2 regions of the Colwellia sp. KS18-150 genome follow, and region 1 is predicted to be linked to the other one. Evidence: predicted binding sites of a transcription regulator. Region 1 holds the regulator's gene; the other holds the start of a gene.

Region 1 (16,721 bases):
TATCTGCAAGCATTTCAGCAACCGGCTCAGATAAAGTATCACGGTTAAGCTCATTTTGTTTAATGCGCAGTGTTACGGCTTGATAGCTGGCGAGTAGCATTGCGGCAACCACTTGTTCAGTAAGTTGTAAAACACGCAAGCAATCTCTGGCAGCAATGGTGCCCATACTGACTTTGTCTTGATTATGACATTCAGTTGAGCGGGAAAACACACTTGCTGGCATCGTTAACTTTAGGGCTTCTGCAGTCCATGCTGATGCGCCAATTTGTACCGCTTTAAAGCCATGGTTAATGGCAACACGTTCAGGTTCGGCTGCTGATAAATTAGCAGGTAAACCATTGTTATATTTGACATCGACTAAGCTAGCCATTTGTCTATCAAGTAGATCTGAAATATTGGCAACAGCCGTCTTCATGCTATCCATTGCCATGGCAATATGGCCGCCATAGAAATGACCACCATGTAGCACATGCTCGCCAACACCATCAATAATCGGATTGTCATTGGCACTATTGAGTTCATTCTCAATAAATTGTCTCAGCCAAGGCAAAGAGTCGGCAAGAACGCCAATAACATGTGGTGCACAACGAATAGAATATCTGTCTTGTAAGCGATGTGAGTTTCTTGGGTGGTGGTGATGATGTAAATCGTGTTGGATCCACGAGGCAACATCAGCTTGACCTTGGTGTGGTTTTACCGAAAATAAAATGTCATCAAAGTGATTACTATTGCCTTTTAAAGCTAAGCTACTTAATGCGGTAATTCTGGCAGAAAGCTTGGTTAAATAGGCGGCACGGTCGTATGCTTGGCAAGCGAGTGCTGTCATAACCGCAGTACCATTCATGATTGCCAAGCCCTCTTTAGGGCGTAACGTAATTGGCGTTAGATTTTCATTGGCAAGGGCGACTTTTGCGGCGACTTTTTTACCTTGATAATAGACATCACGCTCACCACAAAGTGTGGCAGCGACATAGGATAGTGGTGTTAAATCGCCACTGGCTCCCACTGATCCTTCTTGAGGGATAACAGGAGTAATATCATTATTTAAAAAAGCGGTAATCTGTCTTAATAATGGCCAACTTACTCCTGAGTAACCTCTACTTAACGATGCTAATCGAGTTGCTAAAATGGCTCTACCTTGCTCAGGAGTAAAGTAATCACCAAGGCCACAACCATGAAACCTTGTTAAATGCAGTGGTAATTCATTGGCCAGTTGAGCAGGAATTTCTACTGTACATGATTCGCCGTAACCTGTGGTTACGCCGTAAATAACGCCATCTTCTTTTAACAGCGTATCTAAAAATGCAACGCCGGCATCAATTTTTTTAGTAAACTCTTGATCATCAGCAAGGGCGACTTTTTGCTTGTTTTTAGCAATGGCGACTATGTCTTCAATCGTTAATGCTGCTGCCCCAAAGTCGGTGGTGGCACTGTTTTCTAACATACTTACAATCCTACTTATTACTACGATTAGCTATTCGAGTTTTTATGTGCTCTTTTGCTGTTGTCTTGTTGCCAAAAATCAAAAAAATTAAACCACTGCAACGGATATTGTGCGCAATATTTTTCTAATGTTTTCGCATAGTTATTTACTAAGTTAGTTAACTCTGTCTGACGAGTTTTTCTCGTCCATTGAACGCCAGTAGTTAACTCTTCAAAAATTAAATTATATCTTTTGTTATTGCTTGCTTGAGATTTTAAGCAAAACATCATCAAAACGGGACATTGTAAAATACCGGCAAGAATAAAAGGCCCTTGGGAAAATGGTGCTTTTTCACCTAAAAAATCACTATAAATTACACGGCCAGCTACTGTTGTTGAAGTTCTATCACCGGCAATAACAACGTATTCACCTTGAGCTATTTTATCTTGCAGTATCATAGCAAGATCTGGCCCCATTTCTGTGACTTCAATTAAATTAATTTTAACGTCATTATTTAAGGTATTAATAAAGTCATTAAATTTTGCAGCATGTTCGGTAAACACCAGTACATTGAAACATGCAGCGGTGTTGTCTTTTGAAAGCGCTCTACATATCTCTAAATTACCTAAGTGAGAGCCAATAATCAACGCACCTTGCTTCTGCTGCAATAAGGGTTCAAAAATAGGGTAATTAATATGATTGATTGAGTTCATTGATATTTTACCCAACCAAACATCGACCTTATCTAATGCAGCAAAGCCCATGGCAAGAAAGTGCTGATAACTCATCCATATAGTTGGCTTTTTATTGAGATAGCCTGATTGATGCAATTTGTGTAAGTATTTTTGGGATGCTAATCGACTAGCTTTACCGCTCACAAAGAAATAAAAAATAACCGGATACAAGAAAAATGCTGCCAGATAGCGACCACCATATTGATAAAGGGTGAAAATAACCTTTAAGCCTAGGTGAGAGCCGCGTTCAGTGACTGACGACCAGTGATTGTTTGCCATTAGTGGCCCCGGGAATTATTTTTAGCGGGCTTTATGGTTATGCTACTTAAGCGCTGGGTTATAAGATAGGGGAGGCGGATAAGCATACCTAGTACTAGGCGGGTATGTAGCCAACTAATTAACACATTATCATGCAGCGCACGAAAATGAGATTGACCGTCTTCAGGGTATTCAACTTTAGTTGGGGTAAATATCACCTTAATATTTCGCCAAAAAAGTCGCACCATGATCTCGATATCAAAATCCATGCGCTTGCCCAAGTTAACTTGTTTTAGTAGCTGACATGTCGCTGCTAATGGGTAGATACGAAAACCGCACATGGTGTCTTTGACTTGTAAAGATAGGGTTTCAATATGCACCCAAAAATGAGTAATTGAGCGTCCCCATAGTCGTCCTTTGGGAATGGTATCATCATAGACGGGTTGACCACTGATTAACGCTTCGGGAAATTGGCTCGACAAATTCAGTAGGGTGGTAATATCATCAAGATCGTGCTGACCGTCAGCATCCACTTGTAAGGCGTGGCTGTAGCCCAATTTCTCTGCAGTTAATAAACCGCTAATAACCGCGCCACCTTTACCTTGATTGGTTTTATGGCGTATTAAATGGATTTCTTGTTGTGCAGTACTAATTTTATCAAGGACGTCGCTATGTGCTTGGCTGCTGGCATCATCAACAATAATGACGGCTAAGCCTTTAGATAACAAAGCTTGACTAATGTCAGCTAATTTCTCACTGTGGTTAAAGCTTGGAATAATTGCACAAGTTAGCTGTTTGGTTGTCATCAAGCCATTTCCACGCGTGCAGAGGAGTACTTTTCATTGCCGTCACTATAGCTAAAGGTAAATTTCGTCTGAGATTTTTTAATGATTTCTAGTTGTACTGTCATATCTGGTAGTAGCAATTTTTGAAACTTTAGCACGCTAACATTTTGTACGTCCCCTTGCATGCCCAAGTACTCACGTGCAAATTCAACTGCCCAAGATAGTTGAACCACACCTGGGGCAATTGGAGCACTGTCAAAGTGACCTTTAAAACATCGTAACCCTGCATCTATCGTAAGCATTAATACGACGCCATCGCTGGACTGCTCAATTGAGTTGATACTAGGGGTTATGTCTTGTACATGCTTTTTCATTGGTTTTCTTGCTCTAATTAAAAAGTTCTACTAATTCAGCTTTTACTAACTTACCTTGCTTATTAAAAGGAAGTTTCTGTATAAAGCGCCATTTTCTTGGTAATAATGACGCCTCAAAGACAGTGAGTAATGCTTGTTTACATTCATCAACTAAGTGCTTTTTTTGCTTAATATTCTCAGGAAGTAATTCATCCTGTGCTAATTCTATCACAGCAACTAACGAGGCTTTATTTTTGCTAGAATCTAACATAAAACAGTGACAGCTAGTTATTATTGGTAGGCAGGTTAATACACTTTCCATTTCGTCTAACGACAATCTTTTCTCATATAGTTTAATAATACGATCAACCCTGCCTAGTAGGTTGAACATTCGTCCGTTAAGCTCAACGATATCATCAGTTTTGTAACGCTCATCATGGGGCAAAAATTTAGATTGAAGTATTAAGGTATTGTCATCAGCTAACGTAACTTGATGCGTTGGAAACAACTGCCATTGGGTATTGTTCATTTGCTGTCGCCAAGCAATACCACCTGTTTCCGTACTGCCATATATTTCAGTAATCACTTGCTGAGTTAAAGAGAAAAAGTCATAGGCTACTTGATTACTTAACGCGCCACCCGAGCAAAAAATTTGCTTTATTTTTTGCGATGACGGCTTGGATAAGTGCTGGCTAGTGCGAGATAAGTAACTCGGGCTTGAAACTAGTGCTATCTCATTGAATGTTTTACATAGATGTTCGACTTGCTCAGGGTACTCAATGGTTTCACAAATGATATTTTTGTCTGTAAATATTGGCCATAAAAGTTTAAATAATATGCCATATATGTGTTTATGAGTGACGGTAGATAAGACAATATTGTGCTGTTCAGAGAATAAGTCCTGCAGACAGTTAACCTCATTAGCTAGCTGGTACCAATATTTTGTTATTGCCTTAGCTTGACCCGTAGAGCCTGAAGTAAATAAGGTAATGCACACCTCATCACTAATTGTTAACTTCTCTAAACTAGTTGGGGTATGGTTGGCAGAATGATTACGCGTAAAGTTTTCTAGCTCATGGTCATCATTAGTGGAATTAAAATCACCAATACTTATGTCAGCCAATTCACTTGCTTGTCGGATACGTTCAAGCTGATTACTTTGGGCTAAAATGATATTTTTTTTGGCGACTAATAAAGCGAAAAAATATTGACTAAATTGATAAAAATCATCGTCATACAAAAGCCAGTTATTTTCATCATACTGATTGATTTCTTGGGCTAATGTTAAACATTCTGTTGCCCATTGTTGACCAGAAATTTGCTGTTCACCGCAATAGAAAACACTCTGAGTGTTAGCCGGAAAAGTGCTTGTATCAAGAGTCATGTAATTTTTGCACCCTTAGTCTTACCAAATACTCACTAGCAAACAGTACCGCCATTAATATATAGGCGATGAAGCCGTTATATAGCGTCCAAACCTCAAGGCTGGTGAAGAATGCGGTGTAGCTAGCAATTAAGCCATTAATAATAAAAAAAGCTAACCATACTTTTGTCACAGTGCGGGTATAAATGACTGCATGAGGCGGTAGATCTTTTTGCGTTAATCTAGCAAGACGCTCAATAATGGGAGGCGGAGTGATTAACGAGTTAGCGAAGATTAAGGCAAGTGCCGTATTGATGATGATGGGATAAAATAATAACCCAATATCTGTAGAAAAAACAAAACTCAATAGCAATAACACCAGCACCAATAATGAGATGATTTTACTGGCTAAAGGGCTTAGTATGCTGTCGTTATTTTTATTTTGGTTCTTTTTTAAAATAAGAATGCGCAAGATGAATAACGACAATAATAAAAAACTCACCCAGCGTACTGAAAGCTCAGCTAAACCATAAAACACTACTATTGGGTATAGCAGCGTCACTATGGCTAGAATGATTTTTATTATTAGATTTTGATACATTGAGGTGCAGTCTTTAAAAACACTAAGCTGCTGAAGAAAGCTCGATTAAAGCGTTAACTATATCTCCAATGGTACGTACTTGCTTGAATGACTCAGGGGCAATCTTTTTACCGGTAATTTCACGTAATCGAACCACCAAATCTACAGCGTCAATGCTATCTAAATCTAATTCTTCATATAATTGAGCATCCAGATTAATATCTTCTGCTGGTATTTCAAATTCATCAACCAATAATTCGGTTAACATTGACAATATTTCTTCTTTACTTTGCATGGTGTTCTCAATACTAATGTTGTTCGATAAATTGAACTAGGTTGTTAATTGAATAAAAGTGTTCTTTAGTTTTTTCTGAAGTAGCTTCAATTTTAACATCAAAGGTTTTTTTGATTGCTAAACCAAGCTCTAAAGCATCAATGGAATCTAAGCCTAAGCCTTCACCGAATAACGGTTCATCATCGATAATATCTTCAGGCGAAATATCTTCTAAATCAAGAGTCTCTATGATTAATGATTTTAAAATAGTGCGAGTATCAGCCATTTAATCCTAATTCCTTACAAAAATACTGCTGGGTTTCACGAGTCAGTGATCTTACTGCTAATGAAGTGTTCGTTTGGTCAAAATATTTACTATTATCAATAGCAGCTTGCGCTGTTAAAGTAACAACAAACTTTTTATGTGGCACATCATACCACGATTCTTTTTTAGTTAGTGTACTTGGTTTTACTGAAATGAAGATTGGTTGGTAATTTGCTTGGCAACGTATAGCAATATTGGCAGCACCACGCTTAAATATGAGTGGTTCGCCGTTGACACTGCGAGTACCTTCAGGAAAAACAACGATATTTGAGCCAGAGTTTAGACTTTTTTTGCAGTCATCGAACAATTGATCTGAGTTTGTATTATCAATATAACCAACTCTTTTCACCACGCCACGTAAAAAAGGGTTTTTAAACAAGGCGGATTTAACCACACAGTCAGCATTGGGTACATAAGCAATAATTAAAACTACATCGATAAGTGATGGGTGATTGGCTATAACTACTTGCTGTCGCATAGTGCGAAGTTGCTCAATATTTTCCAACTTTACCTGCATAATGCCCAGTAATTGCATGAGCTTTATAAACCAATAAAAAGCCTTATGTATTGTATACCGAGCATTTTTTTTGCGTTTATCTTTGTTGCGTACTATTAATGATTGAATGGGGAAAATGATTGAAGAGATAACTAACGCGCCCAATCCGAAAGTAGCAAAGCAAAAACCGGTAGCTAAAACGCGCCAATAATAATTAATACGCGACATTAATGAAAACCTAAAGAAATTGAATAGTTACCGCTATTTAGTGGCGTATTACTTTGCAGATAAAATTGACGGATAAAATCAACACTTAAATCTGCTCTATCTTCTTTATTGGCTATTACTTCGTCTAGGCTAACGTTAATATTGGCTAGGCTATCATTAGTTTCTTCACAGGAAATAACCATAGTTATGCAGCGTGCGGGTTTATGGGGCTCAAAGCGACGATATTCATTAGGTACATCAAAGTCACAAAACGTGAAAATTACCGCTGTATTCTCTTGCTGACATTGCATCAAAGCTTCTATTAGCCCTTCAGTAAAAGTATTCACTCCAGCACTAACCGTGGTGGTGGCAGCTGTATTTTGTGTTGAAATACTAAATAAACCTGTGGTTGCATTATGAACGGATAATGCAAACTGTGTGGGTGATAAGTCTTCACCCAAAGCAGCACTTTTAATTAGTTTGACTGTTTTAGCTAGGTCACCATGCTGGGAAGCAAATATTAACGGTAAATTTAGAGAAAAAACGCTAGGAATATCCAAGCAGTGCAGGGCAACTTTGCTAAAAGGGCTCAGTCTTCTTAATTGTGCCTTAGGATAAAATTGTGGTTTAGGCGGGGTAAATTCCTCAGGAAGGTTTAAATCACCTTTCGCCCACAACGAGAGTTCACTCTCGTTGTCAATTCCTTGCAGCCAGACTTTAAAATTGTTTATATAAGCTTTCATTATTAGTTTTTGTAGCTTTTACGCTATGATCTAGCTTCTTATTTTAGTAACAATTATTTTATCAAAGTGGCATTTGTTCTACAAACTCAGTTTTTATTATGATGAACTATCATTTACATACATTTTCAGCCCTGAATCGTGATTTTTATGTGGCCGAATTATTGAACATAAAGGGTTGTGAAGATTCATGTGTCGGCTATTTAAGTGCCGAAGAGTTAATCGTGCTAGGGAAGCGAAAGCGTAAGAAAGCTGAATATATTTTTAGTCGCTTTATTGTTAAAAAGGTGGCGGGATTAAGTATTGAACAAGCCAGCAATATGACCGTAAAGTACTGTGCTGAATTAAATACCGCTGGAATATTCTTACAAAAGACCCTCAAGAAAAAACTTTCATTAAGCCATAGTGGCCAATTTGTCGCCTTTAGTTTTTGTGAGCTAAATGAGAATGTAGGTATTGATATTGAAATATTAGCGGAGAGAAAAATTAAACCATTAATTGAAGCGTTTTTTAGTGCGACAGATCAAAAAATGATAAATGCCGCGGAAAAACCTATGGAGTGTTTTTATCAATTATGGACAGAAAAAGAAGCGGTTACAAAATTGATGAATACTTCAATATTTACATTAATGTCGATACCTTCTATAGAACTGCAGCGAAAACACTCTCTTCATAGTGAAATAGGTGATGATTACGCAGTAACCATTGCAAGAAATAAAAATGAAAACTCAATCTAGCTTTTAGTGTTTAGGTTAGTTATTAAGTCTAAATAATGTCCAGTACTTTATTTAGTTAAGTTGAGGCAAAGGTAAATTAGTAAAACCTTGCACCTGAATCTAAACTGTATATACTAACAGTGTAAATAAATACAGGACTTTGCCTAGAAAGGAAAAGCTTATGTCAGCTATAAATGAATTAAAGCCTTTAACAAATCGTCAACAACAGATATTTGATCTGATCAAAGAAGCAATTAATGACACTGGAATGCCACCAACACGTGCAGAAATTGCAGAGTTTTTTGGTTTTAAATCAGCCAATGCTGCAGAAGAGCATTTAAAGGCACTGGCTAAAAAGGGTTACATTGAAATGTTACCTGGCACCTCTCGAGGTATACGCTTAGCAGAACAGTTCACCCAAGAAGAAGGTTTGCCATTAATTGGCCGTGTCGCTGCTGGCGAACCTATTTTGGCAGAAGAACATGTTGAAGATCATTATCAAATGGATGGTAATCTGTTTCATCCACCAGCAGATTACTTATTACGTGTTAATGGCGAAAGTATGAAAGACATTGGTATTTTAGATGGTGATTTACTTGCGGTACATCAAACGACGGATGTACAAAACGGTCAGGTCATTGTGGCTCGTGTTGAAAACGATGTGACAGTGAAGCGCTTTAAGCGAGAAGGAAATGTCGTTTATTTACATGCAGAAAATGAAGAGTTTTCACCCATTAAAGTTGATTTAAGCTCTCAAGAATTTAATATCGAAGGTATTGCTGTTGGCATTATTCGCAGTGGCAGTTGGATGTAATTAATACCAACCTTTGTAAAAATGGGTAAATGGTTGAGCTGCATTGTGAGCTCAACTTACCTTTAAAACCTCCTCAATTATTCAATTCCTATCAAAAATAATCTGGTCATTAAATGAGCATGTCCAAGTACTTAAGTCATAATGAATAATATTCATCCAAATTATAGTTAAAATTCATACAGCCCATGTACACAAGGCTATAGCTCAACTTAGAGCTCTTACTCTATTGAAATTGTTAGTGTTTATTTTTATATAGCTAAAATATTGTTTGACCTAGATCAAATTTTGAGTGATTCTAGAACAGTAATCGAACAAAAAATAACTGTACAAAAATAATAAGACGTTAGTGCGCTATTCGATAACTGAGTTTCATATCTAAACTTTCTCTGATGGGAGAGTGCTACTCAACGTCAGTTAATTTACTAAAAATATAATAACAAAATTAACAGATAATCAGTTGAATGAGTTGTGATGTACATGACTGTGTTTCTGTTTTCTATTTTTTTATATCCTATTCTAAGCGATGAAAAGTCCTGAACTACTCTTCACGTTGAATTGGTATTGATAGAGGAGAGGTTGAGTGAGTAGAAGTATCCAACGTTGGTTGTTGGGGGGGGGGCTGTTTGTTAGTAGTCTGCTTTCCTGTACAGCTTGGGCAGATTCACAGTTAAATCTGACCAAGGGGGTAACAGCAATTAGTGAAGAAGTATATGACTTACATATGTTTGCTCTTTATATATGTACTGTTATTGGTGTTATTGTCTTCGGCGCTATGTTTTGGTCCATGGCTTTTCATCGAAAATCAAAAGGCGTAAAAGCTGCTGATTTCCATGAAAGTACCTTAGTAGAAATACTGTGGACAGCAATACCTATCCTTATTCTCATTGCTATGGCCGTTCCGGCAACACACACTTTGATTGCCATGGAAAACAATGACAATTCTGAAGTCACCATTCAAGTAACCGGTTCTCAATGGAAATGGCATTACAAATATTTTGATCAGGACATTGAGTATTACTCGGTTCTTTCTACTCCAAGAGAAGAATACGAAAATCAAAATGGTACTTTTGACGGTACTGGCGCAAGCAAAAATGTCAATTATCTACTTGAAGTAGATAAGCCTCTCGTTATACCAGCTAATAAAAAAGTTCGTTTTCTTATTACTTCTGATGATGTAATTCATTCTTGGTGGGTTCCAGCGTTTGCAGTTAAGCAAGATGCTAACCCTGGTTTTATTAATGAAGCGTGGACTAAAGTAGATGTACCTGGCGTATATCGTGGACAATGTGCGGAGCTATGTGGTAAAGATCATGGCTATATGCCGGTTGTAGTCGAAGTTAAGTCAGAACAGGATTACGCGTTATGGCTTGATGAGCAAAAGGCTTTAGTAGCACAGGCAAAAGAAGCAGAAAAAGCATCATTAAGTGCTTCCATGTCTGAAGATGAATTAATGCAATTGGGTGAATCAACTTATATTGCTCATTGTGCATCATGTCATCAACCTACTGGTTTAGGTTTACCGCCAACATTCCCAGCATTAAAAGGAAGTCTTGTTGCAACAGAGGGCTCTATTATTGATCACATCAAAATCGTACAAAATGGTAAGGGTATGATGCCTCCATTTGGCAAGCAATTGAGTTTAGCTGAAGTTGCCGCAGTTGTTACTTATGAGCGTAATGCTTGGGGCAATAATACTGGTGATTTGGTGCAAAGTTCAGATGTTAATGCGGCTAGCGGGGAGTAAAAAATGACTACAGAAACAATTAATGAATCGCTAGCGGATGAACATCATGGCGATTCTCATGATCATAAAATGACGGGAATAAAGCGTTGGTTGTATACGACCAATCATAAAGATATCGGTACTTTGTATTTATGGTTTTCGTTTATCATGTTTTTAACTGGTGGTGCACTAGCCATGGTAATACGTGCTGAATTATTTCAGCCCGGTTTGCAGCTTGTTGAACCTGATTTTTTTAATCAGTTAACTACCACTCATGGCTTAATTATGGTGTTTGGCGCCATAATGCCTGCTTTTACCGGTTTTGCTAACTGGATGTTGCCTATGATGATTGGTGCTCCAGATATGGCATTACCAAGAATGAATAACTGGAGCTTTTGGATTTTACCATTTGCTTTCGCTATTTTGATTGGTTCATTCTTTATGGAAAGCGGCGCACCAAACTTTGGTTGGACATTCTACGCTCCATTATCTACCACATATTCAAATGGTAGTACGGCATTTTTTGTTTTCGCTGTTCATATCATGGGTATATCTTCAATCATGGGGGCAATTAATATAGTTGTTACCATCATGAATTTACGTGCACCTGGCATGACATATATGAAAATGCCGTTATTTGTATGGACATTCTTTATTACTGCTTATCTGTTAATCGCGGTAATGCCCGTGCTCGCAGGGGTAGTGACTATGTTACTTACCGATACCTATTTTGGTACCAGCTTTTTTGATGCCGCAGGTGGCGGTGACCCAGTAATGTTCCAGCATATTTTCTGGTTCTTTGGTCATCCGGAAGTTTACATCATGATCTTGCCTGCATTTGGTATCGTTTCAACTATCATACCGGCGTTCGCACGTAAGAAGTTATTTGGCTATAGCTCTATGGTATATGCGACTTCTTCAATAGCGTTGTTATCATTCATTGTCTGGGCTCATCACATGTTTACCACAGGTATGCCATTATTTGGTGAACTGTTTTTCATGTATTGCACCATGTTAATTGCTGTACCAACAGGCGTTAAAGTCTTTAACTGGGTAGCAACGATGTGGCGTGGTTCTATGACCTTTGAAACACCGATGTTATTTTCTATCGCTTTCGTGATTCTCTTTACCATAGGTGGTTTCTCGGGTTTGATGCTGGCACTGACGCCGGTAGATTTCCAATACCATGATACTTACTTTGTAGTAGCTCACTTCCATTATGTATTAGTAACGGGCTCTTTATTTTCTATCTATGCAGGAGCCTATTATTGGTTACCTAAGTGGACAGGACATATGTACAGTGAGAGTTTAGCTAAGTGGCATTTTTGGTGTTCATTAATCTCAGTAAATTTACTGTTCTTCCCTATGCACTTTTTAGGTCTTGCAGGTATGCCTCGTCGGATCCCTGATTATGCATTGCAGTTTGCAGACTTTAACAAGTGGGTCAGTATTGGTGGCTTTGCCTTTGGTTTATCGCAGCTTATTTTCTTAGCAGTAGTAATCAAATGTATTAAAGGTGGTAAAAAAGCTCCTGCTAAACCATGGGATGGTGCTGAAGGCCTAGAGTGGACCGTAGCAAGCCCTGCACCATATCACACCTTTAGCACACCGCCGAAGATTGATTAATCATGGATAAAGATACTACTAAAACCGATGTTCAAGCAGAGCAAAAGCAAAGTAACACCAAAGTTATTAAAAAGTTAGTGTTGGTTGTATTTGCCATGTTTGGCTTTGGTTTTGCTTTAGTGCCTTTATATGATGTGTTTTGTGATATTACCGGTTTGAATGGAAAAACAAATGACGTTGCTGTGACTTATAATGATGATGGTATTGATACCTCTCGTACTGTCACAGTGCAGTTTATTACTCGCAACGCTAAGGCAATTCCTTGGCAATTTAAGCCAGTGATAAACGAAATTGAAGTTCATCCAGGTGAAATGAAATTTGTTAATTTTTACGCAAAAAATGAATCGAGAAAAGCTATTGTAGGTCAAGCTGTACCATCAGTTTCTCCCGGTTTGGCAGCAAGTTACTTTCAAAAGATAGAATGTTTCTGCTTTACACAACAGCCTTTACAGGCAGGTGAAGAAGTGGAAATGGGGTTACAATTTTATGTGGATCGCGATTTACCTGCAGACATAACCACACTGACCTTATCTTATACTTTATATGATATTAGCGGCAAGGCTGACTCATAGCGTAAAAGTTTAATCGCTTTATAAAACTCTTGATAAGAAAGAGGAAATAGAAATGACAACAAAAGAATATGAAAGTTATTACGTACCAGCACAGAGCCATTGGCCCATAGTTGGAGCTGTAGCCTTATTTATGATTGCATTTGGGGCTGCAACTTATGTTACTGATCTTAAGAATGAAGTTGGTGGATATGGCGGCTACCTATTATTAGCAGGTATCGCTTTAGTAGTTTATATGGTTATTGGTTGGTTCACTAACGTAATTGATGAATCTATGGCGGGTAAGTACAGCCATCAAATGGATGGTTCATTCCGACAAGGTATGAGTTGGTTTATTTTTTCTGAAGTAATGTTCTTTGCAGCCTTTTTCGGCGCGCTTTTTTATGCCAGAGTATTTTCAGTACCATGGTTAGATGGTGCCGGAAATAACGCAGAAACAGCTGCTGTATTATGGCCTGAGTTCACTGCAAGTTGGCCACTCATTAAAACACCAGATGGCACTGAAACCACTGCGATGGGGTGGTACGGTTTACCACTACTGAATACGGTTTTATTATTAACCTCATCTATCACAGCCCATTTTGCACATGTTGCCTTAGAGAAGAACAATCGCCCACAGTTAAAAGCATGGTTAGGGATCACTATAGTTTTAGGTGTTACTTTTATGTTTTTCCAAGTGCAAGAATACGCACATGGTTACTCAGAAGAAATGCAATTGTATTTAACCAGTGGTATTTACGGGAATACTTTTTATCTGTTAACGGGCTTTCACGGCATGCACGTAACTCTAGGTTGTATCATGCTTATTGTAATGTTCTTTAGAGTTTTGAAAGGGCACTTTACTCCAGATAATCATTTTGCTTTTCAGGCGGCTAGCTGGTATTGGCATTTTGTAGATGTAGTTTGGGTACTGCTATTTGTATTCGTCTACATTCTTTAGTCGTTCATACGTTGCTAAATCCACGACAGCTTCATCGAAGGTACTCATTGACTAGCGTCAACTCCGTGCCTTCTCTTAGCTCTAGTGGATTTATCTTAGTCTGAACAGTTTAAAGGCTGTATTAGTAAAGGTCATTGAAATCTGAGCGCTAATAAGGTCGTGGATTAGGGGTAATTATTCCGGTTAAAAGGCCTATCAATAATAGCACTACGATGGCGACGGAGAACATTAATCGGCGACCGATGAATTTGGACATAGGTGGCTGATCAGGCTCGGGCTTTTTATTCATTATCCATAAAGCGCGGAACAGGTTGTAAACCATAAACAATAATAGTGTCACAATAACTATTTTAAAAAGCATATATTCAATATCCTAAGTATTAACTTGTTGTAAGGATTCTCTTTTTTCATGCCAAGTAGCATTTCTTCAAAAGATGAAACAGCTAAAGAAAGCTTTGTTAATAAACAAAGTTTCTTTTGGCTTTTACTCACTGTGCTTGTTTTTTCGGCATTAGTAAAGCTTGGTCTCTGGCAAAGTTCACGAGCAGTAGAAAAAGAACAACGACTGTTAAAAATTGAAAAACTGAATACTCAAAGTGCGCTATCGCTAGAACAAATACTATCTCTGTCTAACGATGCTAATTCTTCTTCGACAATAAATGATTTTCCTATTGCTATTCAGGGGATTTTTGATGGTGAAAAACTCTTTTTTCTAGACAACCAAGTAAACAAAAACCGATTAGGCTATCGTGCTTATCAAGTAGCCGAGGTCAATGAACATGCGGTATTGATTAACCTTGGCTGGGTGCAAGGTTCGATCAATAGACAAGAATTACCCAAAGTTGATGCACTACATGGTGAGTATGCATTTAAAGGTAATGTCCGTTTAATCGAAGTAGGCGTTGTATTGCAAGAGCAATTGTTTACACAGGTGGAATGGCCGCTAAGAGTTCAACAAATTGAATTGGACAAATTTTCCTCATTAATTGGCCGTCAGCTCTTGCCCTTTGTTGTATATTTAGATAAAAATGAACAGATAGGTTTTGAAAAAAATTGGCAACCAATAGTGATGCCGCCAGAGAAGCATCGTGGTTATGCTTTTCAATGGTACAGTTTAGCGTTAGCTTGGTTGATACTTATGCTCTGGGCTAAATTTGGTACTAAGGCATACAATAATAAAAACAATAAAAGTAAGGCGACGTAGTATGAGTTCTATTTCAGATGAAACCCCAAACGTACAACCCGAGGTAACTCAACGTAAAAACCGCCGAAGTTTATTGTTACTACTTGCTACCTTTGCTTTACCGATAATTTTAGCTAAATTTGCCTTGGATGGGCAGTGGTTAGCGAAAGGAGTCACCAATCAAGGGACTTTATTAACCAATGAATTAACTTTGCAGAAGTTGGGCATAGACAACGCAAAATTTAAGCAACAATGGTTAATACTCTACAATCTGCCAGAACAATGTGATGATAGCTGTCAAGAAACAATGGAAGTCGTGCATAACACTTACGTGGCTTTAGGCAAGGAAATGCCAAGAATTACACCTGTGGTTGCTTATCAAGCACCTTTTTCAGCAGAACAAAGTCAACAAATTTCAAAAAGTCAGTGGCAATTACTCACTTTACCACCGGCAAGTAAGCAACTGATTGAAACGTCAAAAGTCTATATTGTTGATCCACTTGGCAACGTTTTCTTAAGTCATCAAGTACCAGGAAATAACGAGCAGCTGCCTCAATTTGGTAAACAAATTTTGGCTGATATGAAGAAGTTATTAAAATACTCTAAGGTGGGATAATATGATTGAACATAGTAATCACACCATACGAAAGCTCGTCTTTGTCAGTATCTTACTGGCTTTAGTCGTAGTCAGTTTAGGCGCTTATACCAGATTGACCCATGCAGGTTTAGGTTGCCCAGATTGGCCAACTTGCTATGGATTAATTGATGTACCAGAAACTTCGGAGCAAATAGCAATAGCTGAGCAGGCTTATCCAGATCGAAAAGTCGAACCGACAAAAGCTTGGAATGAAATGATACATCGTTATTTCGCCGGTGCATTAGGGTTGCTGATTTTAGCTATCGCCCTTTTATCCTTCAAGCAACGAAATCAGGGGACACCATTACGCTTACCCTTACTTATACTTGCTATCGTCATATTCCAAGCAGCATTAGGCATGTGGACGGTTACTATGAAATTGATGCCTATAGTTGTTATGGCACACTTACTTGGCGGATTTACGACCTTATGTTTATTGTTCCTTTTGCATTTACGCTTAAAACCACATCGGATAAATCAAGGGGACTGGAAAGTAAAAAAATATGGTCGCTATGCTCTATTAGGTATTGTGATCTTAACGATACAAATTGCTCTAGGAGGCTGGACGTCATCAAACTATGCTGCGATGAGTTGCGTAGAGTTGCCTATATGTCAATCAGGGTGGCAAGAGCAGTTAAATTTTGAACGTTCATTTGATTTGATTCCACCAGAACGAGACAGTTATGAATATGGTCATCTCGCTCACGATGAGAGGGTGACAATTCATGTTGTACATCGATTTGGTGCAATTGTTACCACTGTTTATTTAGCTTGGCTGTTAACCATGATTTATTTAAAAGCGCAAACGAGAATATTTAGAACGTCAGCTGTGATGGTGGGTTTGGCTTTAGTGACGCAAGTGATTTTAGGTATTAGTAATATCTGGTTTTCACTACCTTTGTCAGTTGCAGTCGGTCATAACATTGTTGCGGCCTGTCTAATGCTAACGTTAATCGCACTAACTTATCGCTTGCG
Region 2 (16,721 bases), on a different contig from region 1:
GTGCTTTTCAATACATCAAAGATCAGTATAAATATACTGTCTGATAACATACGTTTCGAGTTTTCTGTTGATAATATTTCAGGTCTATCTTGAACCATGGTGATAATATTATCTAATCCCTTAGCATACTTATCTAATGCGATTGGATCTGCATGACAAGCTTTACTAATAAACCATTCTGTTGGCACTTCTTCACCCGTAAGCCTTTGAATATTAATTGCAAAAGCATTTCGATTAAAAGCAGCTACCACAAAGCTTAAGTTATCTTTAAAACAAGCATCCCAAAAACCACCTGTTGCTTGTAAAATAGTATTCTTCTCTCGTTGCTTACCACAAAATTTGAAATCATCAGCATTAGAAAGCACAGCTGCAAATGGCACAAAAGCACTAATAGGCGCCGCTTCAATTAATGAACCAACCACTAAACTTTCTCGAAAAACCTGCACGTCACCTAGATTAACCTCTAGATATTGTCCATTAAATTTTCCTGTTTGAAGTTGCGTATAGCGACGATTCTTATTTAACTGGAAAGTGGCTAATTCATCAATATCTGTAGTTGATACGGCTCTGATTTTTTTATCACTGAAGAGGCTTTGGCTGGTAGACATAGAATTATAAACGTCCCTTTAAAACTATATTTCACCTAAATAACATACCCTAATTTTCGGAAATTGCATACTAATGTTTACCCTTCATTAATAGAATATTAACAACCGTATTCAATGGTTTTACATCAAAGCATTCGTATTTTGCCATGCACTTTGCTGCTGAAATGAATAATGAAAATTGTACACCATGAATAACTTTCAAATGAAAACTATGGAAATATTATGAATAAAATAATAGCTATGCTCTCTGTTGTTATATTGCTTGCAGGGTGCGCAGAAAAAACTAAGGTATCCCAATCCAGTAAAGAAGAGCAGAAGAAAAAGCCCAATATACTGTTACTTGTTGCTGATGATACTGCTTTTGGTGACATTGGCGCTTATGGCTCTGAAGTAAAAACCCCTAATTTAAACAGAATCGCCGAGGCCGGTGTTCGATTTACCAACTTCCATGTATCACCTGTGTGCTCTGTTACCCGTTCAATGCTATTTACGGGTAATGACAACATTGAAGTGGGCTTAGGTGCATTCGACTATTCAGTTTACCCGGCAACTCGCGGTAAAAAAGGTTATGAAACCTATTTAACTGATAATGCAGTGACTATCTCAGAGTTATTAAATGATGATGGCTATGAAGTCTATAAGTCAGGTAAATGGCATCTAGGCGGTGAAGAAGCTGGTGGTAAAGGTCCCTTAGGCTGGGGCTTTACCAAAGAGTTTGGCATACTCTCAGGTGGTTCAAATCATTGGAATGATTTAGCTATGACACCCGACTTTAAAGATCCTAATGGCCTTAATGTTAAACGCAAAGAGCACTGGACACTCAATGGCAAACCTTATGATCGTCCTAGTGGCATTTACTCAGGAGAAATTTATACCAATCAGATGCTTGAGTTTATTAAAGATGGTACCTCAAAAGACAAGCCTTGGTTTGCATACATGGCTTTCACTACGGCTCACTTTCCAATACAGGCTCCTCAAGAGCTGATCATGAAGTATTACCCTAAGTACCTTGAATTAGGCTATGCCGGCTTGAAAAAATCTCGTTATGAAAGTTTAAAAGAACATGGCTTAATTTCAGCAGAGGCGAGTGAAGCGCCATTTAACGAACTTACTAAACGTTGGGATGATTTATCTGAAGAAGATAAAATGAAGCAAGCAAAAATAATGGCTACCTACGCCGCTATGATAGAAGATCAGGATAATCGTATTGGCCAATTGTTAGCTTATTTAGAAGAATCAGGCCAATTAGATAACACTCTTGTGATTTACATGACAGATAATGGCCCTGAAGGTCTAGAGCCAACCAATCCTAAAACAGGTAACCCTGAGCTTGCCAAGTGGATTGAAAACCAATTCGATTCTTCTTTTGAGGCTATTGGTACTGCTAACTCTGAAAATGTCATTGGTACTTCTTGGGCAAACGCTGCTACTGGCGGTCTACAATGGTGGAAGTGGTTTATTGGTGAAGGTGGTACTCGCGTTCCGTTAATGATAGTGCCTCCTGGCGCCTTTAACACTAAATACGCCCGTGCGGGTGAAAAATCAAATGCCGTCGCTTATGTCAAAGATGTACCTATGACTATTTTAGAATATGCCAATGTAAAACATCCGATGACTCATTATAAAAACCGTGATGTTGTTCCACCAAGCGGTATCAGCATTAAACCATTTTTAGATAAAAAATCAGATCATGTCAGAACCGAAAAGGATTGGTGGGCGTTTGAGTTATTTGGTAACGGCTATGTGATGCAAGGTGAGCTAAAAGCGATGAAAGTCAGAACAGGAATGTTTGGCGATGGCAAATGGCATTTGTATAACGTGGTTTCAGACCCTTCTGAGTCAAAGCCACTAGAGCTTGAACAGCCTGAAAAGCTAAAAGCAATGGTTGCCCTTTATGACTCTTATACACAAAAGAACAACATTTTACCGGTAGATGCCGCGTGGAACCCGTTCCAAGGTGCAAGCCAGTAACTTTCATCGATTTAATAAGTTTTAATAAAGGATTTATTTATGTTATTTAAACACTATTTTTTACCGCTTATAGCACTATTGCTAATGTTATCAACATGTAGTGATCATGACGGTGTTAGTGAATGTCGCTTACCTACTTATGAATAGCTACAAGGTATTTGGCAAAAATACGATAATGTTGCCGATGAAAACTATACCTTATATACATAGAAGAAATGGGCGGTAGGTCAACATTATTGTACTTCCACAGCAAACGACACACTTGATGGTAATCGACTGGTTGACTTACAAAGTGGTCAAGAAAACCTCACGGCCACATCAATAGAGTTACATTATGCCGCTTGTGTTAGAGATAAAAACTAACCTAAATTTATCAAAAATATAAAGGTTAATTTATGCCAGTCTATAGTAAGTATTTAGACTGGCAAACGCTCTCTCATTAAAGGATCTGCAGACATCGCCTTGTCGATCCATTGTTTAAATATTTTAATTTTCTCGGGCTCTTGTTGTTGCTCAGGATAAACAAGAAAGTAACTACGCAAACTATCGACACTGCTATCAAATAGCGGTACTAACTCTCCTTGAGATAAATGTTGTTTGATCATTACCGGATCTATTAATGCGACACCAGCCCCCGATAAACATGCATCCAAAATCTGTGAAGTGTTTTGAAATTCAAAAGATGAAGCCGGCTCTTGATAGCTTAATTGTTGCGCTTCAAACCATTCTCGCCACTCACTCATCACAGCAACGTTAAAAAGCAAAGGCTGGTTGAGTAACTCATTGGTATGTTTAATTTTTTCCTGAAGCTCTGGTATGCAAACCGCTGCTAATTTTTCACTGCAAAGTAATTCACTCACCATACCTTGCCATGGACCAATACCTCGGCGGATCACTAAATCGACGTCATCTTGCGAGAAGTTAGATGCTGCAGTACTGGTTTGTATTTTTAACTGAATATTAGGATACAAGCGTCTAAAATCGGCTAATTTAGGAAATAACCAACGAGTGGCAAAAAATGGTACAGCAGAAATTTTAATAATGTTATCGCCTGCCACTTTTTCTTCAACTAATTGCTCTGTGGCATTAATCAGCGTTGTTATGCCTAATTTTACTTGCGGGTAATAAAGCTCTCCGGCACTGCTTAATTCAACCTTACGGTCTAAACGAATAAATAAATCTACCCCCAGACGCTCTTCTAACTGGCGAATTTGATGACTAACCGCAGAAGGAGAAACAAATAACTCTTGTGCCGCTAACGCAAAGCTTTTTAACCTAGCGGCACTTTCAAACGTTCGTAAACTGTTTAATGAAGGTAATGACATCAAGTATTTCCTGATAATTTTCTCTCGTTAATCACCTACCTAGTATACATGAGTATTCACTCAACTGTAGACTGAAAACTTCTCTTTTGTGCAACACTTAAGATACACCTAAAATAATACTCAATTAATTTCGACTAATAGGTGTTAAACAATGAGTATTTCAGGAAATATTTTCATCAATGGTGAATGGCAATTAGGCGCTGGTAGCAATTTTAAAGGCAATAATCCAACCACTGAAGAGCTTTCTCAAGAGGATTTCAGCTGTGCCGATATGAATCAACTTAATAACGCCGTCGAAAGCGCTGCTCAAGCGTTTGATAGCTACTCTCAATATACTGACAATGATAAAGCTAAATTCTTGCGCACTATTGCTGAGCAGCTTGAAGAGATACGCCCTACAATTGTTGCTCGTGCTACTTGGGAAACCGCTTTACCTGAAATGCGCATAAATGGCGAATTAGGACGTACCATTGGTCAATTGAATATGTTCGCTCAGTTATTAGATAAAGGTGAGTGGAAAAGACCTGTGATTGACCTTCCTCAGCCAGATAGACAGCCACTTCCTAAACCTGACTTGAGATTAACGCAGGTACCACTGGGACCTGTTGCGGTTTTTTCTGCCAGTAATTTTCCACTAGCTTTTTCTGTTGCTGGTGGTGATACCGCATCAGCGCTTGCCGCGGGTTGTCCTGTTATTGTTAAAACCCACAGTGCTCACCCAGGAACTTCTGAATTCGTTGCTAGCGCCATCGAAGCAGCAATCAAAATATGCCAAGTACCCAGTGGCGTTTTTGCTATGCTTCATGGCAGTGGCCGTACCATTGGTACCGCTTTAGTGAAACATCCTAAAATAAAAGCTGTTGGCTTTACTGGCTCTGTTGCTGGCGGTCGTGCTCTTTACGATATAGCTGTTTCTCGCCCTGAGCCTATCCCATTTTTTGGTGAATTAGGCTCAACTAACCCGGTATTCTTACTCCCTGAATCTTTAAATAGCAATGCAGAAAATATTGCCGATTCATTTTTAGCATCTCTGATGATGGGTGTTGGACAATTTTGTACTAGCCCTGGCATTTTAATCGCGATAAAGGGCTCAGCACTTGATAGATTAAAAGCAAGTTTAGCTGAAAAATCCCCCGTGTTAACTGCAGGTACGATGCTAACAGCAGGCATTTGCGAAAGTTATAATAAGCACTGCGCCGAGCGTGATGCTATTGCTAGCCTACAAGTTATTGCAAAAGGTGAAAGCAGTAGTGCTAATCAAGCACAAGTAGCCCTGTATAGCATTGATGCTAATGATTATTTAAAGCAATTAGCTTTGGAAGAAGAAGTTTTTGGTCCATCCGCATTAGTAATCGCTTGTGATGATGAGGCACAGCTTTTAGAAGTTGCGACTAGCATGAAGGGGCATTTAACCGCTGCTATTTTTGCCAACGAGCAAGATCATCCTGTCGCTACAAAATTACTTCCTGTTCTTCAACAGCGAATTGGCAGAGTACTTTTTGACGGCTATGGCACAGGTGTTGAGCTTAGCTCAGCTATGTCACATGGTGGTCCTTACCCAAGTAGCTCAGCAGGTCAATCAACGTCAGTAGGCACTAGAGCAATTGAACGTTTTACGCGACCAGTATGCTATCAAAATACCCCTGACGCTTTATTACCCGTTGAACTTCAAAACGCTAATCCGCAAGGAATTTTACGCTTAGTTAACGACGAATGGTCAACACAAGCGATAGGGTAACTTTCACTATTTCATATTGTTAATTGACAACTAAAAGTGATAACTTAGCCTAGTTTGTTATCACTTTTAGTGGCATTGGAAACAAATAATAAGCCACTTAACTACGAAAACTAGGATATGAAATGCAACTCTTTAAATTAACCTTCGCTATTGTAACTTTACTCATTGCTTTTAATGGCATTGCTGATGAAGAAAAAGAAATAACTACGACAGTAGTACCTGTTGAAGGAGCCCACGTCACTCAATTTGATGGCAGCAAATTTTTAACCTATTTCGCAGGTCAATCTGTTGGTGCCAAAGATGTCATCACTGGTGTTGGTATTATTGAGCCAAATAAAGAAATACACCCTCCTCATAAACATGACGAAGAAGAATACTTGATGGTTATTGAAGGAAGTGGTGAATGGACGATTAACGATAAAAAATTTAAAGCTAATACGGGTGATATTTTATATGCCGGTCCGGGAGACTTACACGGTATATTCAACACTGGAAAGACAGATTTAAAATTTGTAGTTTTTAAATGGAAATCTAAATAAACAGTGTCAAATCAACTCTATTTAAGGCGCTTTTAAGCGCCTTAATTGTTATAAAAATAAGTTAACTATCTCCTTAAACCGAGTTCAAGCTATGTAGTTGAGCTCTCTATTTCTTCTTTGTTCGCTTTTTAATAAATTTCCGTTTCATGGCAACCTTAGGTAAACCAACAAAAGATAAACCTTTAACATCACTGGTGAGTTGATACAGGTTTTGCTCAACACCTCCCATGAAGTGTTGATAGCTTATCGATTTGGTACTGATGGATTCTAGTTGTGACTCCCATAACGCCGTTCTATCAGGCAGTGATATTTGCTCTGGCAGCGTGGTAATTAACTTACTCCCTACTTCTGTTGAGCGGATATTTTTACCATTACGCACTAAAAACTCTCGTTTAAAGAGTAAATCAATAATGCCTGCCCGCGTGGCATCCGTACCTAAACCGTCTGTCTCTCTTAATATTTTTCGAATACTATCGTCACTGACAAAACGCGCTATGCCAGTCATCGCACTTAATAACGTTGCATCGGTAAAATATTCAGGTGCACTAGTATGTTTTTCTATGAGTTCACTTCGATGAGTATGCAGTATTTGATCTTTAGTTAACTTAGGGAGGGTTTTATCGGTTTTTTCAATACCATCATTTTTTCTAAACAGTACTTTCCATCCTAATTGCTGAGGCATTTTTGCTGACGTGGTAAATAATCCGCCTGATATTCTGACCGCCAATTTTGTTTGTTGATAACTATGTACGGGGTAAAACTGTGCTAAATACTGTCTAACAATCAACAAGTAAATATTTTTTTCAAAAGGATTTAAAGAAATATTATTAGCCGACTTTTCGGTGGGAACTATGGCGTGATGCGCGGTAACTTTTTTATCATTCCACGCTTTACTTTTAATACTACTGTCAGCACCTTGCGCTTGCTTATTACAAGGTAAATTACTCGTCGCTAAGGTAGAAATGATCGATGCTGCTTGATTAAACTGCTCTTTAGGTAAATAGCGACAATCTGATCTTGGGTAGGTAATTAGCTTATGTTTCTCATAAAGCGCCTGACATACATCAAGCACCAGCTTGGCATTCATAGAAAATTGTTTTGCTGCTGAAATTTGTAAGCTTGAGAGATTAAAAGGCAAAGGTTGATTTTGTTGTTTCTGTTCAGTTGCCATACTTTCTACCACGGCTGGTTGTCCGTCAATTCGAGCCGCAACATTTTCAGCTAAAGCTTTAACCAGTACTCTACCCTCCTCGTCACAATACTGCTGACAAGCATCACTGGGTTGCCATTTAACGGTGAAGTTTTCATCATCATTAATGCTGTTATTTTCTGTCGATAAATGTGCAAGTACTTGGTAAAAAGGTTTAGAAACAAAAGCGGAGATTTCTTGCTCTCTTCTAACCACTAAACCCAATACCGGCGTTTGTACACGACCAATAGAAAGTACGTTGTTGTACCCTTGCTTTTGCCCTTGCAAAGTACATGCACGGGTTAAGTTAATGCCATAAAGCCAATCAGCTCTTGAGCGAGCTAATGCTGAAACAGACAAAGGCATATAATCTTGATTACTTTTTAGCGAATTCAATGAGCGTTTAACCGCAGATAAATTTAAATCATTAATTAATAAGCGCTTAATGTTAGCTTTTTTTGCTTTAGCCACCTTAAAAAAATCAATCACTTCATCAATTAATAACTGACCTTCTCTGTCAGGATCGCCAGCATGAATAATCTCACTAGCTTGTTTAACTAATTTTCGTAATACCGTTAACTGAGCACGAGTACGACTTATCGGCTTTAACTGCCATTGCTGTGGGACAATAGGTAATGCATCAAGTGACCATTTTTTTAGGTTGGCATCATAATCTTGAGGATCCGCTTGCGCTAAAATGTGCCCTATACACCAGCTAACAACATCACCATTGGCTAGCTCGATATGAGTTTTATGGTTTTTATGGGGTTTTGGAAGTGCTGCGGCTATCGCGCGACCTAGGCTAGGCTTTTCTGCTATATATAGTTTCAACAGTAACTGACGATTAATATCTAATATTGGTAAATATAACAAAACACTGTTTTTATGTACAGCGAACAATTGAAACTATTAGATAGCGTAAATGAATTTATTTAATTATTATGGCTTAAAAATAATTTTAACTTAACAATAATTTAGGGATAAATGTTGAACATACCCCGTTTAGTTTGTAGTTTCCTATGTTTTACCTCACTATCCATTTTTGCCGAGCCTGGTACTTTAACAATCAACAGTAAGATAAAGCCGCACTCTTCAAATAAATGGATAAAAGCTGTCCATCAAGAGATCCCTGTTATTGCTGATAATATAGCTAGTATTAGATACGCTATTTTAGAAGGTATGGTGACGACTAAAGGCTATAAATGGACTTTTGAAGGCGAAGGAGAAGGTTATATTCTAACTCGTTTCGATTATCGAGGTGATACTAACATTATGAGAATTGAGTATAGCGATAACTTAATACAGCTTAAGTATCATGATGCCTATGGTGATTTTGTTTGTAAAAATCTGGTTGAGGATATTTGTTATAAAAACTCTCGTGGTTACTACAACTATATCAAAAACCTACGTCGTAGCATCGCTTTTCAAGTTGGAAAATTATAGGAATCATTATGAAAAAATTATTCGCAGTATTTCTTATTAGTTTTATTTCATTTACCAGCTTTTCTTATGAGCTAGGTGCCTATAAAAAACCGATTCCATTTTATGGTTACCTTGTTGAAAGCCAATTTGAAAAAGTATTTAGAAAGTCTGTTCAACGTAATCGTTGGTCATTATCGAGAGATGAAAATCAACAATTTAATGCCACTATTTTGCATAAAACTTACAATATTAAAACAGCCCTTGTGATAGAAAATAAAACGGTTCGTATTCAATTACTTTCTGTTGATCGTCAAGGATGTTCAGGTAAATGCAAAATTGATAATGAAAAAGTAGAAGGCTGGTTGTTAAGGTTAAGAAAAAGTTTAGCTTATGATATTACCCTAGTGGTTAAAAAAGACGCTTTAAAAAAATCATTATCTTAATCTTTCTAATCACATCACTTACGCCTAGTGATAAGTAGCAAACTAAATAACAATCATAAGAAAAGATTATCACCTTTTAGGCATAATCTTTTCTTGCACCTTCTTCATGTGTTCACGAAAATTCTTATCAAATTTACTTTCCCCGCAAGCAAACCCCGAACTTGAGCCTTCAATAGGACTGCCTAAAAACTGTTTTCTCTCAATGGTACAAAGTCCATTGTCATATTTTGTGATGGAAATACTGTCAGAGGATCGTGTGGTTCGCTGTTCTTTTTCTTGCTCAGGCGTCAATTGTAACTCTGAATGTGGTACCGGGATTTGCTCTCCATGCATCACGGAAGGCGATCTAAATTGTTGAAGTTGAGAAAACTCTTCAGCGATAATTTTCTCGTTGATTGAGCTGCGTAAATTGTTGAGTTGTTTATATGCTGAAAATGTTGCTTTAACGGCAGTTTTTGGTTTCGAACTTTCTTGCTTAGCGATAGCAGTAACCTCATTAACCACTTTGCTTTGCTCCGTAGGTTGAGGGGTATTCACCAAAGATTTTTTAGGTAACTCTTTCTTACTAATAACTAGCTGATCAGGTACTTGTTTTACCGCTACTGGTTTTTCTTCAATGTTGATTTTTTGCGGCTCTACAGGCTTAATTTCTTCTGGTTTTATCTCAGCTACGATAGTTGGCGCTTTAGCCTTACTTGGCATTTTATACACATAGCTTTTGATCGCCTTAGGTTCAATAGCAACCGTTTTAATAGCTTGCTTATCAGAAATTAAAAACAGCAGACAAAATAATATAACATGCACGAAAAGGGAGAGAGCAATAGTGATGTAAAGCTTTTTAAATGAACGATTTTCCTTCGGTTCATTTTTATAATTTTCTGGGGCGACTATCCCCTTTTCTATGGTAAATCCATCTATCACAAAATCACCTAAAACTGCTTAAATTACACTTTTTTAACAAATAATAGACACCCTTAAAATCAATAGGTTCACAACTAATTTTATAAGTCATTCGCACCAACATGGAGCGAAACAGCTTTTAAGGCGCACCGCATAGTACGAGTAAAAAACTAACGTGTTGTAAAATAAGAAATAATATATTGGACTGTATTTTGCTTTATATAGGCAAAGTATTAAAAAATAAGAGACTCTCTTATTTATCAACATTAAGATTAGGGCACCTCTATGTTGTTTGGAAGAAAAAATAGAAAACCGATTTCAATACCGAGTAAGAAGGTAAAAGAATGGAAATATACCACTTGTAACTATTGTTCTACTGGTTGTTCCATCGAAATCGGTTTGAATGAAGAAAAGAAAGTTGTAACTACTCGTGGACACGCGGGTGCAGATGTTAACCGTGGAAAACTTTGTATTAAAGGCTTGTTAGAGCACGAGCTTTTTGAAAGTCCTGGCCGTGGTACTGATCCTCTGATTCGTGAAAAACATTTTGAAAAATTCGAGAAAACCACTTGGGATAATGCCCTTGATACCACGGCAGATAAAATAAAAGAAATTCAAGCCAAATATGGCCGTGACTCATTTGCAATTATCTCTACAGGTCAATTGCTTACTGAAGAATTTTATACGCTAGGTAAACTAGCTCGTGGTTGTATTGGCACTAATAACTATGACGGCAATACCACACTTTGTATGGCTTCAGCCGTAAGTGGTTATAAGCGCTCTTTCGGCAGTGACGGACCTCCTGGTTGTTATGATGATTTTGAGCACACACATTGCTTTATGGCTTTTGGCTCAAACTTACCCGAGCAGCATCCGATTATTTACTGGCGCTTAAAAGAAGCGTTAGAGAAGCGTAAGTTTCCATTAATTGTCGTTGATCCACGCGTTACTATGTTAGCGCAATTTGCTGATATTCATTTGCCAATTACCCCAGGCACTGACTGTGTGTTAATTAACGCTATGATGTACGTTATCATTAATGAAGGCTTACAAGATCAAGCTTACATTGATGCCCACACTCAAGGTTTTGAAGAAGTTAAAGCCTTAGTACAAGATTATGATCCTAAATCAGCACAACATATTTGTGGTATTGACGAAGATAAAATTCGCACCGTAGCACGTCTTTATGCAAAAGCGCCTGCTGCTATGAGTATTTGGACCATGGGCATTAACCAATCAACCCATGGTAGTGACGGCGTTGCCAATATTAACAATCTTAACTTGATCACAGGTAACATAGGTAAGCCTGGCGGTACTTCACTTTCCATTACCGGTCAGTGTAACGCGATGGGGACTCGAGAATGGTCTTCTTGTTCAGGTTTACCAGGTTATCGTTATTTAGAAAATGCAGATGACCGTCAAGAAATCGCAGATTTTTGGGGCATCGATCCTGAGTTTTTCCCGAAAAAACGTGGTTTAGCGGAAACTGATATTTTCCCAGCCATTGAAACCGGTGAAATAAAAGGTTTATGGATAGTCGCAACCAACCCGATGACCTCAATGCCCAATACGCCACGTATTCGTAAAGCACTAGAAAAACTTGATTTCTTAGTGGTACAAGATGTGTACGAAGATGTTGAAATGAATCAATATTCTCATGTTTACTTCCCGGCATCTGTGTGGGCTGAAAAACAAGGTTGTCATACTAATACCGAGCGTCGTGTTAATTTAATTGATCGCGTTTTACCTCCTTACGCTAATTCAAAGCCTGACTTTGATATTTTCAATGAAATGGCCAAGCGTTTCGATAACGGTCAAATCATCAAATTCCCGGAAGAGCCAGAAGAAGCCTTTAATGAAATGAAACAACTTTCGAAAGGTAAAAATGCTTATGGTAACGAGAGAACGTTAGACATATCAGGCATGAGCTACGAGAAAATCATTAAAGCCCGTGGTATTCAATGGCCTTATCGAGATGATGCTGAAGGTATAAAAGGTGATCCTCGTTTATATACTGATGGCAAATTCCAAACACCTTCAGGTAAAGCAAATTTACTTCCGATTAAATTCTTTAATAACAATGAACAGCCATGTGCAGAATACCCATTCTGGTTAAACAGCGGCCGCGTTGTAGAACATTTTCATACCCGTACTCGAACCGGTAAAATTGGTAACTGTAATAAGTTTAGTCCAACGCCATACATGGAAATGAACCCTGATGCTGCTGCCGAATTAGGCATTGAACATCAAACTTATGTTCGTTTAACTAGTCGTCGTGGTGATGCGGTAGTGCTTGTCCAGCTAACGCAGCGTGTACCACGTAATATGGTATTTATACCATTTCATTTCCACGACTGTGTGAACCGCTTAACCTTAGGGTTATTAGACCCTCATTCACGCCAACCTGCTTTTAAACAATGTTCAACACGCATTGAGAAAGTGGATCAAGAAGAAGCGGCACGTTTGAACGTAGAACGTCGCGAATATTAATTCGGCAGATAAGGTAGAAAAGATTATGAGTAATGAAGTAGCAAAAGACTCCGCCGGACAAGACGTGCAAAGTTTTGATCCATCGACCATGTCGGTAGGTAAAGAGCAAGAAGGTCGTTCAAACCATTGGGAAGTACGTACTCAAGAGCAAAAGTATGCTTACTTGCCGGATCAAGAGATCAAAGATAAAAATAGATATGGTCAACTGATTGATTTAGTCGATCTAACAGGCCTTCCGACTGAAAGATCTATGTTTATCAACGAAAACCCTGAAGTGGGTAGTAACCCAAATCGAAATAAACAACATGGATTTTTCTTCACCGCTGATAACTGTATTGGTTGTCATGCCTGTGAAGCGGCGTGTTCTGAAAAAAATGAAAACCCTTCACATTTAGCTTTCCGCTCTGTAGGTTATGTTGAAGGTGGCTCTTACCCTGATTACAAACGAATGAACATTTCAATGGCGTGTAACCATTGTGATGACCCTGTATGTTTAAAAGGTTGCCCTACCAAAGCATATACAAAACATGCTGAATATGGCGCAGTATTACAAGATCCTGAAACCTGTTTTGGTTGTGGATATTGTACTTGGGTATGTCCATATAACGCACCACAACTTGACCCAGTAAAAGGGCAAGTATCTAAATGTAATATGTGTGTAGACCGTCTTGAGGTAGGTTTAAAACCAGCTTGTGTTTCCGCCTGTGTTGGTAATGCCCTTGATTTTGGTGTTATTGAAAATACACCGGAAAATCGTGAACAATGTAAAACCGAAATACCTGGCTTTCCTACACCTGAAATCACGCATCCGAACATTCGTTTCCAACAAACGAAAACCATGCCTGATGAAATGAGTCGTACTGACTCCATGCCAGTTAAATACCATAAAGATAGCGAAGGAAACTATAAACCTGTCATTGATCAAAAAGCAGGTAAAGCAAAACACTGGAACTTTTCACGTTTAAATTCTCGTGAGAATCCGTTGGTTTTATTTACCCTGTTTGCGCAAGCGGCATTAGGTACTTTTGCTATTCCTTTTATTGGTGCTTTATTTGGTATTGAGTCGTTAACAACTTTTGTTAGCTCTGACATGTTTTTACCACTTTCAGTTATCGCTTTAGTGATGACTAGCTTTGCGCTATTAATGAGTGTCACGCATTTAGGAAAACCGATGCGCTTCTATCGTGGTTTCAACAACCTACGTTATTCACCAATGGCGCGTGAAGGTTTTGGTTTAGCTATGTTTAGTGCTGGTTGTGGTTTAACGGCATTATTTGCACTACCTAATAATACCTGGGCGGTTGAGTTTATCCAACAATCTATTGACTTAAACATCGCAGATTTAGTAGCAGGAGTTCCTGTCGATAGCTTTGTCACTGGCGCAGGAATTTTTGCCTTAGTTTCAGGTGCGGCAGGTTTATTCTATATGAATAAATGTTACCAAATTAAAGCTAGACCGTTTTGGAATCACTTGCAAACTGCTACGTCATTTGTGGGTAACAGCTTGTCATTAGGCGCTTTAGTTTCTGGTGTTATTGTAATAAGTACCCTAATAGTAATGGGTATTGATATTACAGAAGCAGCATTAGTCTTTACTAGCGCGTTTACCCTAGGCTTAATCATTGAAGCCATTGGTTTAGTCATCCACAATCATGATTTAAACCGTAGCGAAAATGAAGGTGGTGCTGCCCATTATGTACAATGTACTACCTTTGGTAAAACTTACCTTTTCCGCAACTGGTTATTAGCACTAAACATTGTGGTTGCCGGTGGCTTATTAGCCATACAGATAGCAGGCTACAGTGACTCTGCATTATTCGTTGCTTGGATAGTGTTAGCATTGCTAAATTGCTTTACTGCCATGATAGGTAGAGCTTTGTTTTATATCTTAGTTATTCCAACCACCATGCCTGGCGCATTCTTTTGGAAAAACAAAAGTTTTGAAGAGCATGCTCGCGATACAGGTTTAGCAGATAACCCTGCTACCGGTGTTGCGCCTCTAGCACATTAGTTATCTAGACTGAAATAGACTAGAATAATAACCACTTTATACTCAGTCATACCTAGTATGACTGAGTATTCTATTTTCAAAAGATAAATTCATGCTTAATTCAATCGATGATACCTTAAATAAAACTTGTTTAGTGGGGCTTAGTTACTTCACTTCAAAAGGCGAACCATTAAAACAGAACATAGTCGCAGGGCGTGTTATTAGTGTTGATAAAGAAATGGGCATTACCATAGAGTTAGCAACTGCTGATACTACAAGTCCTAAAGTAGGTGATGGCGCTAACTTTATTTTACCCACTAATTTATCTTGTTGGTTTAATGCCCCTAAAGGCGAGTTTCATACCAGTCAAAAAGGGGTGAAAATTATCAATCCTGACTATTTAGTGACTTGGGATATCTATCAAACAAAAGCGCCTGATAACGCCAAAGATAAAGCTACTGATGGTGAACAGCAATGGTGGGAGTGGCAACCCAGAACAGAGTCGCCAAATGTTGGTTAACGTTTACAATAAATTATACCAATCCATCTAAAGAAGTGACCACTTTCTTAGATGGAATGGTATTAAAGTCTTGAAATCCCAAGATATAAGCCAGAAATATAAGAGATCATCCAAAAGCTCCACACCAAAATACTAAAACGATGAAAGGTCTTTTGTAACGGCAGATCGTTTTTCCATATCGCTAAAAAAGCCCAACAGAAGTGGAAAATCATCAAAAATAAACCAAGAAACCCTGAAATAGAATGGGCGGTAAAAATCAGATGGCCGACATGGAGGTACATACACAAGGTACCAATGCTATCGGTAATAACACCGAAACCAAACATGGCAATATGCCATTTTTTAAGGGTTTTATGTCTAAAATCATCCCATATGCCGACAGAGTAAAAGATCAGTGCTAGGGTAAAGAAAATTGCTCCCCAAAAAATCAATGGCGTCATAGTGTTAATAGATAAATAGCAAAAATATTAACTGCATATTACCAAAATAATCCAGTGACACCATACTTGAGTATAGATGTTTTAAAATAATAGCTACTGAGAAACAAGAATATCCTTTTCTGGGCCCCAAGTATTTTCTGCGCGATTATAAGTGCTAAATGAGCCGCCATCATCCCAAAAAGTAGCTGCAATGCCAAAGCTTCTCGCGTTCGTTACATGTTCTAATATATAAGCTTCCCGCTGCGCTTGCTGGCAGATGTTTTCTGGTTGTGTGAAATCATATTTTGCTGAGCCAAACTCATTTACCATCACTGGTATATTATTTAGCTGTGACCAATCAGCAGCTTTTTGGTAGATTGCTGTTAATGCTGCTTTATCAGCTTCGCTTCCCCACTCTGCTTGGCATTGTCCTGCAAACTCCCAAGGATCATAACTATGGAAATTGCCAATTAAAAATTGATCTTGCGGATCGGGTATTGCCACCTCTACTAACTTGTCGACATTTGACCATTCTGTGCCAGAAAAAACCACTAAACGATTGCTGGTTTGATTACGAATAATTTCTAATGCGCGCAGGTTGAGGGTATTGGTATCAGCTAATGCTAACCCTTGTGGCTCATTTAAGATTTCAAAAATGAGTTTAGCCGATGCATGTTTGAATCGCTCAGCCACTTGCAACCAAATAGAATCAAATCGATTTCGGGTACTGATATTATCGAAATCAGTTTTCAGCCAATCATCATGGTGGACATTAATAATGACATATAACTCTCTATCTAACGCCCAAGTTACTACTTGCTCGACCCTATCTAAAAATTCAACCTCTATTTCATAAGGTACAGCACTGCCAATATGATTACCCCAAGTAATGGGAATACGTACATGCTTAAAGCCAGCATCTTTAATCGCTTGTATATAATACTCTTGCGCTGCTAAAGCCCATTCACCTTCAGTCGGAGCATCAAGTGTATTCCCCAAGTTAATACCGATAGCCATATTGCGAATGGCATCATCAGCTGATATTTCATCATTTAACGTATTTTGAATAACATTTGGGATTACTAACAAGGTTTCTACTGCTGGAGTCTCCTCAACGACTGTTGAGGTTTGATTACTAGTTTCTCCTGAGCCTGAGCCGCCACAAGA

What was found. The regulator LexA, encoded in region 1, represses DNA repair genes until DNA is damaged. The targets are predictions, from matches to a motif close to TACTGTATNNNNATACAGTA.
Region 2: the regulator LexA is predicted to act here: its motif matches at 8,246-8,265, upstream of AC27IF_RS01965 (DNA topoisomerase III).

What each region holds. Positions count from the first base shown of each region.
Region 1 covers NZ_BAAJMC010000009.1:32,844-49,564, forward strand. Annotated here, with positions in the region: gene AC27IF_RS12345 (HAL/PAL/TAL family ammonia-lyase) at 1-1,444, opposite strand, end outside; gene AC27IF_RS12350 (lysophospholipid acyltransferase family protein) at 1,471-2,436, opposite strand; gene AC27IF_RS12355 (glycosyltransferase family 2 protein) at 2,436-3,221, opposite strand; gene AC27IF_RS12360 (ApeI family dehydratase) at 3,221-3,574, opposite strand; gene AC27IF_RS12365 (AMP-binding protein) at 3,588-4,937, opposite strand; gene AC27IF_RS12370 (COG4648 family protein) at 4,927-5,517, opposite strand; gene AC27IF_RS12375 (acyl carrier protein) at 5,540-5,791, opposite strand; gene AC27IF_RS12380 (phosphopantetheine-binding protein) at 5,805-6,056, opposite strand; gene AC27IF_RS12385 (lysophospholipid acyltransferase family protein) at 6,049-6,819, opposite strand; gene AC27IF_RS12390 (beta-ketoacyl synthase chain length factor) at 6,819-7,541, opposite strand; gene AC27IF_RS12395 (4'-phosphopantetheinyl transferase family protein) at 7,640-8,275, shown strand; gene lexA (transcriptional repressor LexA) at 8,436-9,068, shown strand; gene coxB (cytochrome c oxidase subunit II) at 9,649-10,812, shown strand; gene ctaD (cytochrome c oxidase subunit I) at 10,816-12,417, shown strand; gene AC27IF_RS12415 (cytochrome c oxidase assembly protein) at 12,420-12,989, shown strand; gene AC27IF_RS12420 (cytochrome c oxidase subunit 3) at 13,042-13,926, shown strand; gene AC27IF_RS12425 (DUF2909 domain-containing protein) at 14,075-14,287, opposite strand; gene AC27IF_RS12430 (SURF1 family protein) at 14,336-15,130, shown strand; gene AC27IF_RS12435 (hypothetical protein) at 15,132-15,725, shown strand; gene AC27IF_RS12440 (COX15/CtaA family protein) at 15,727-16,721, shown strand, end outside.
Region 2 covers NZ_BAAJMC010000001.1:404,589-421,309, reverse strand. Annotated here, with positions in the region: gene AC27IF_RS01990 (helix-turn-helix domain-containing protein) at 1-608, opposite strand, end outside; gene AC27IF_RS01985 (arylsulfatase) at 831-2,579, shown strand; gene gcvA (transcriptional regulator GcvA) at 2,996-3,904, opposite strand; gene AC27IF_RS01975 (aldehyde dehydrogenase (NADP(+))) at 4,056-5,642, shown strand; gene AC27IF_RS01970 (cupin domain-containing protein) at 5,765-6,181, shown strand; gene AC27IF_RS01965 (DNA topoisomerase III) at 6,288-8,201, opposite strand; gene AC27IF_RS01960 (hypothetical protein) at 8,355-8,813, shown strand; gene AC27IF_RS01955 (hypothetical protein) at 8,822-9,235, shown strand; gene AC27IF_RS01950 (hypothetical protein) at 9,305-10,156, opposite strand; gene AC27IF_RS01945 (molybdopterin oxidoreductase family protein) at 10,421-12,625, shown strand; gene AC27IF_RS01940 (DmsC/YnfH family molybdoenzyme membrane anchor subunit) at 12,714-14,636, shown strand; gene AC27IF_RS01935 (hypothetical protein) at 14,728-15,135, shown strand; gene AC27IF_RS01930 (HsmA family protein) at 15,198-15,575, opposite strand; gene AC27IF_RS01925 (glycoside hydrolase family 5 protein) at 15,669-16,721, opposite strand, start outside.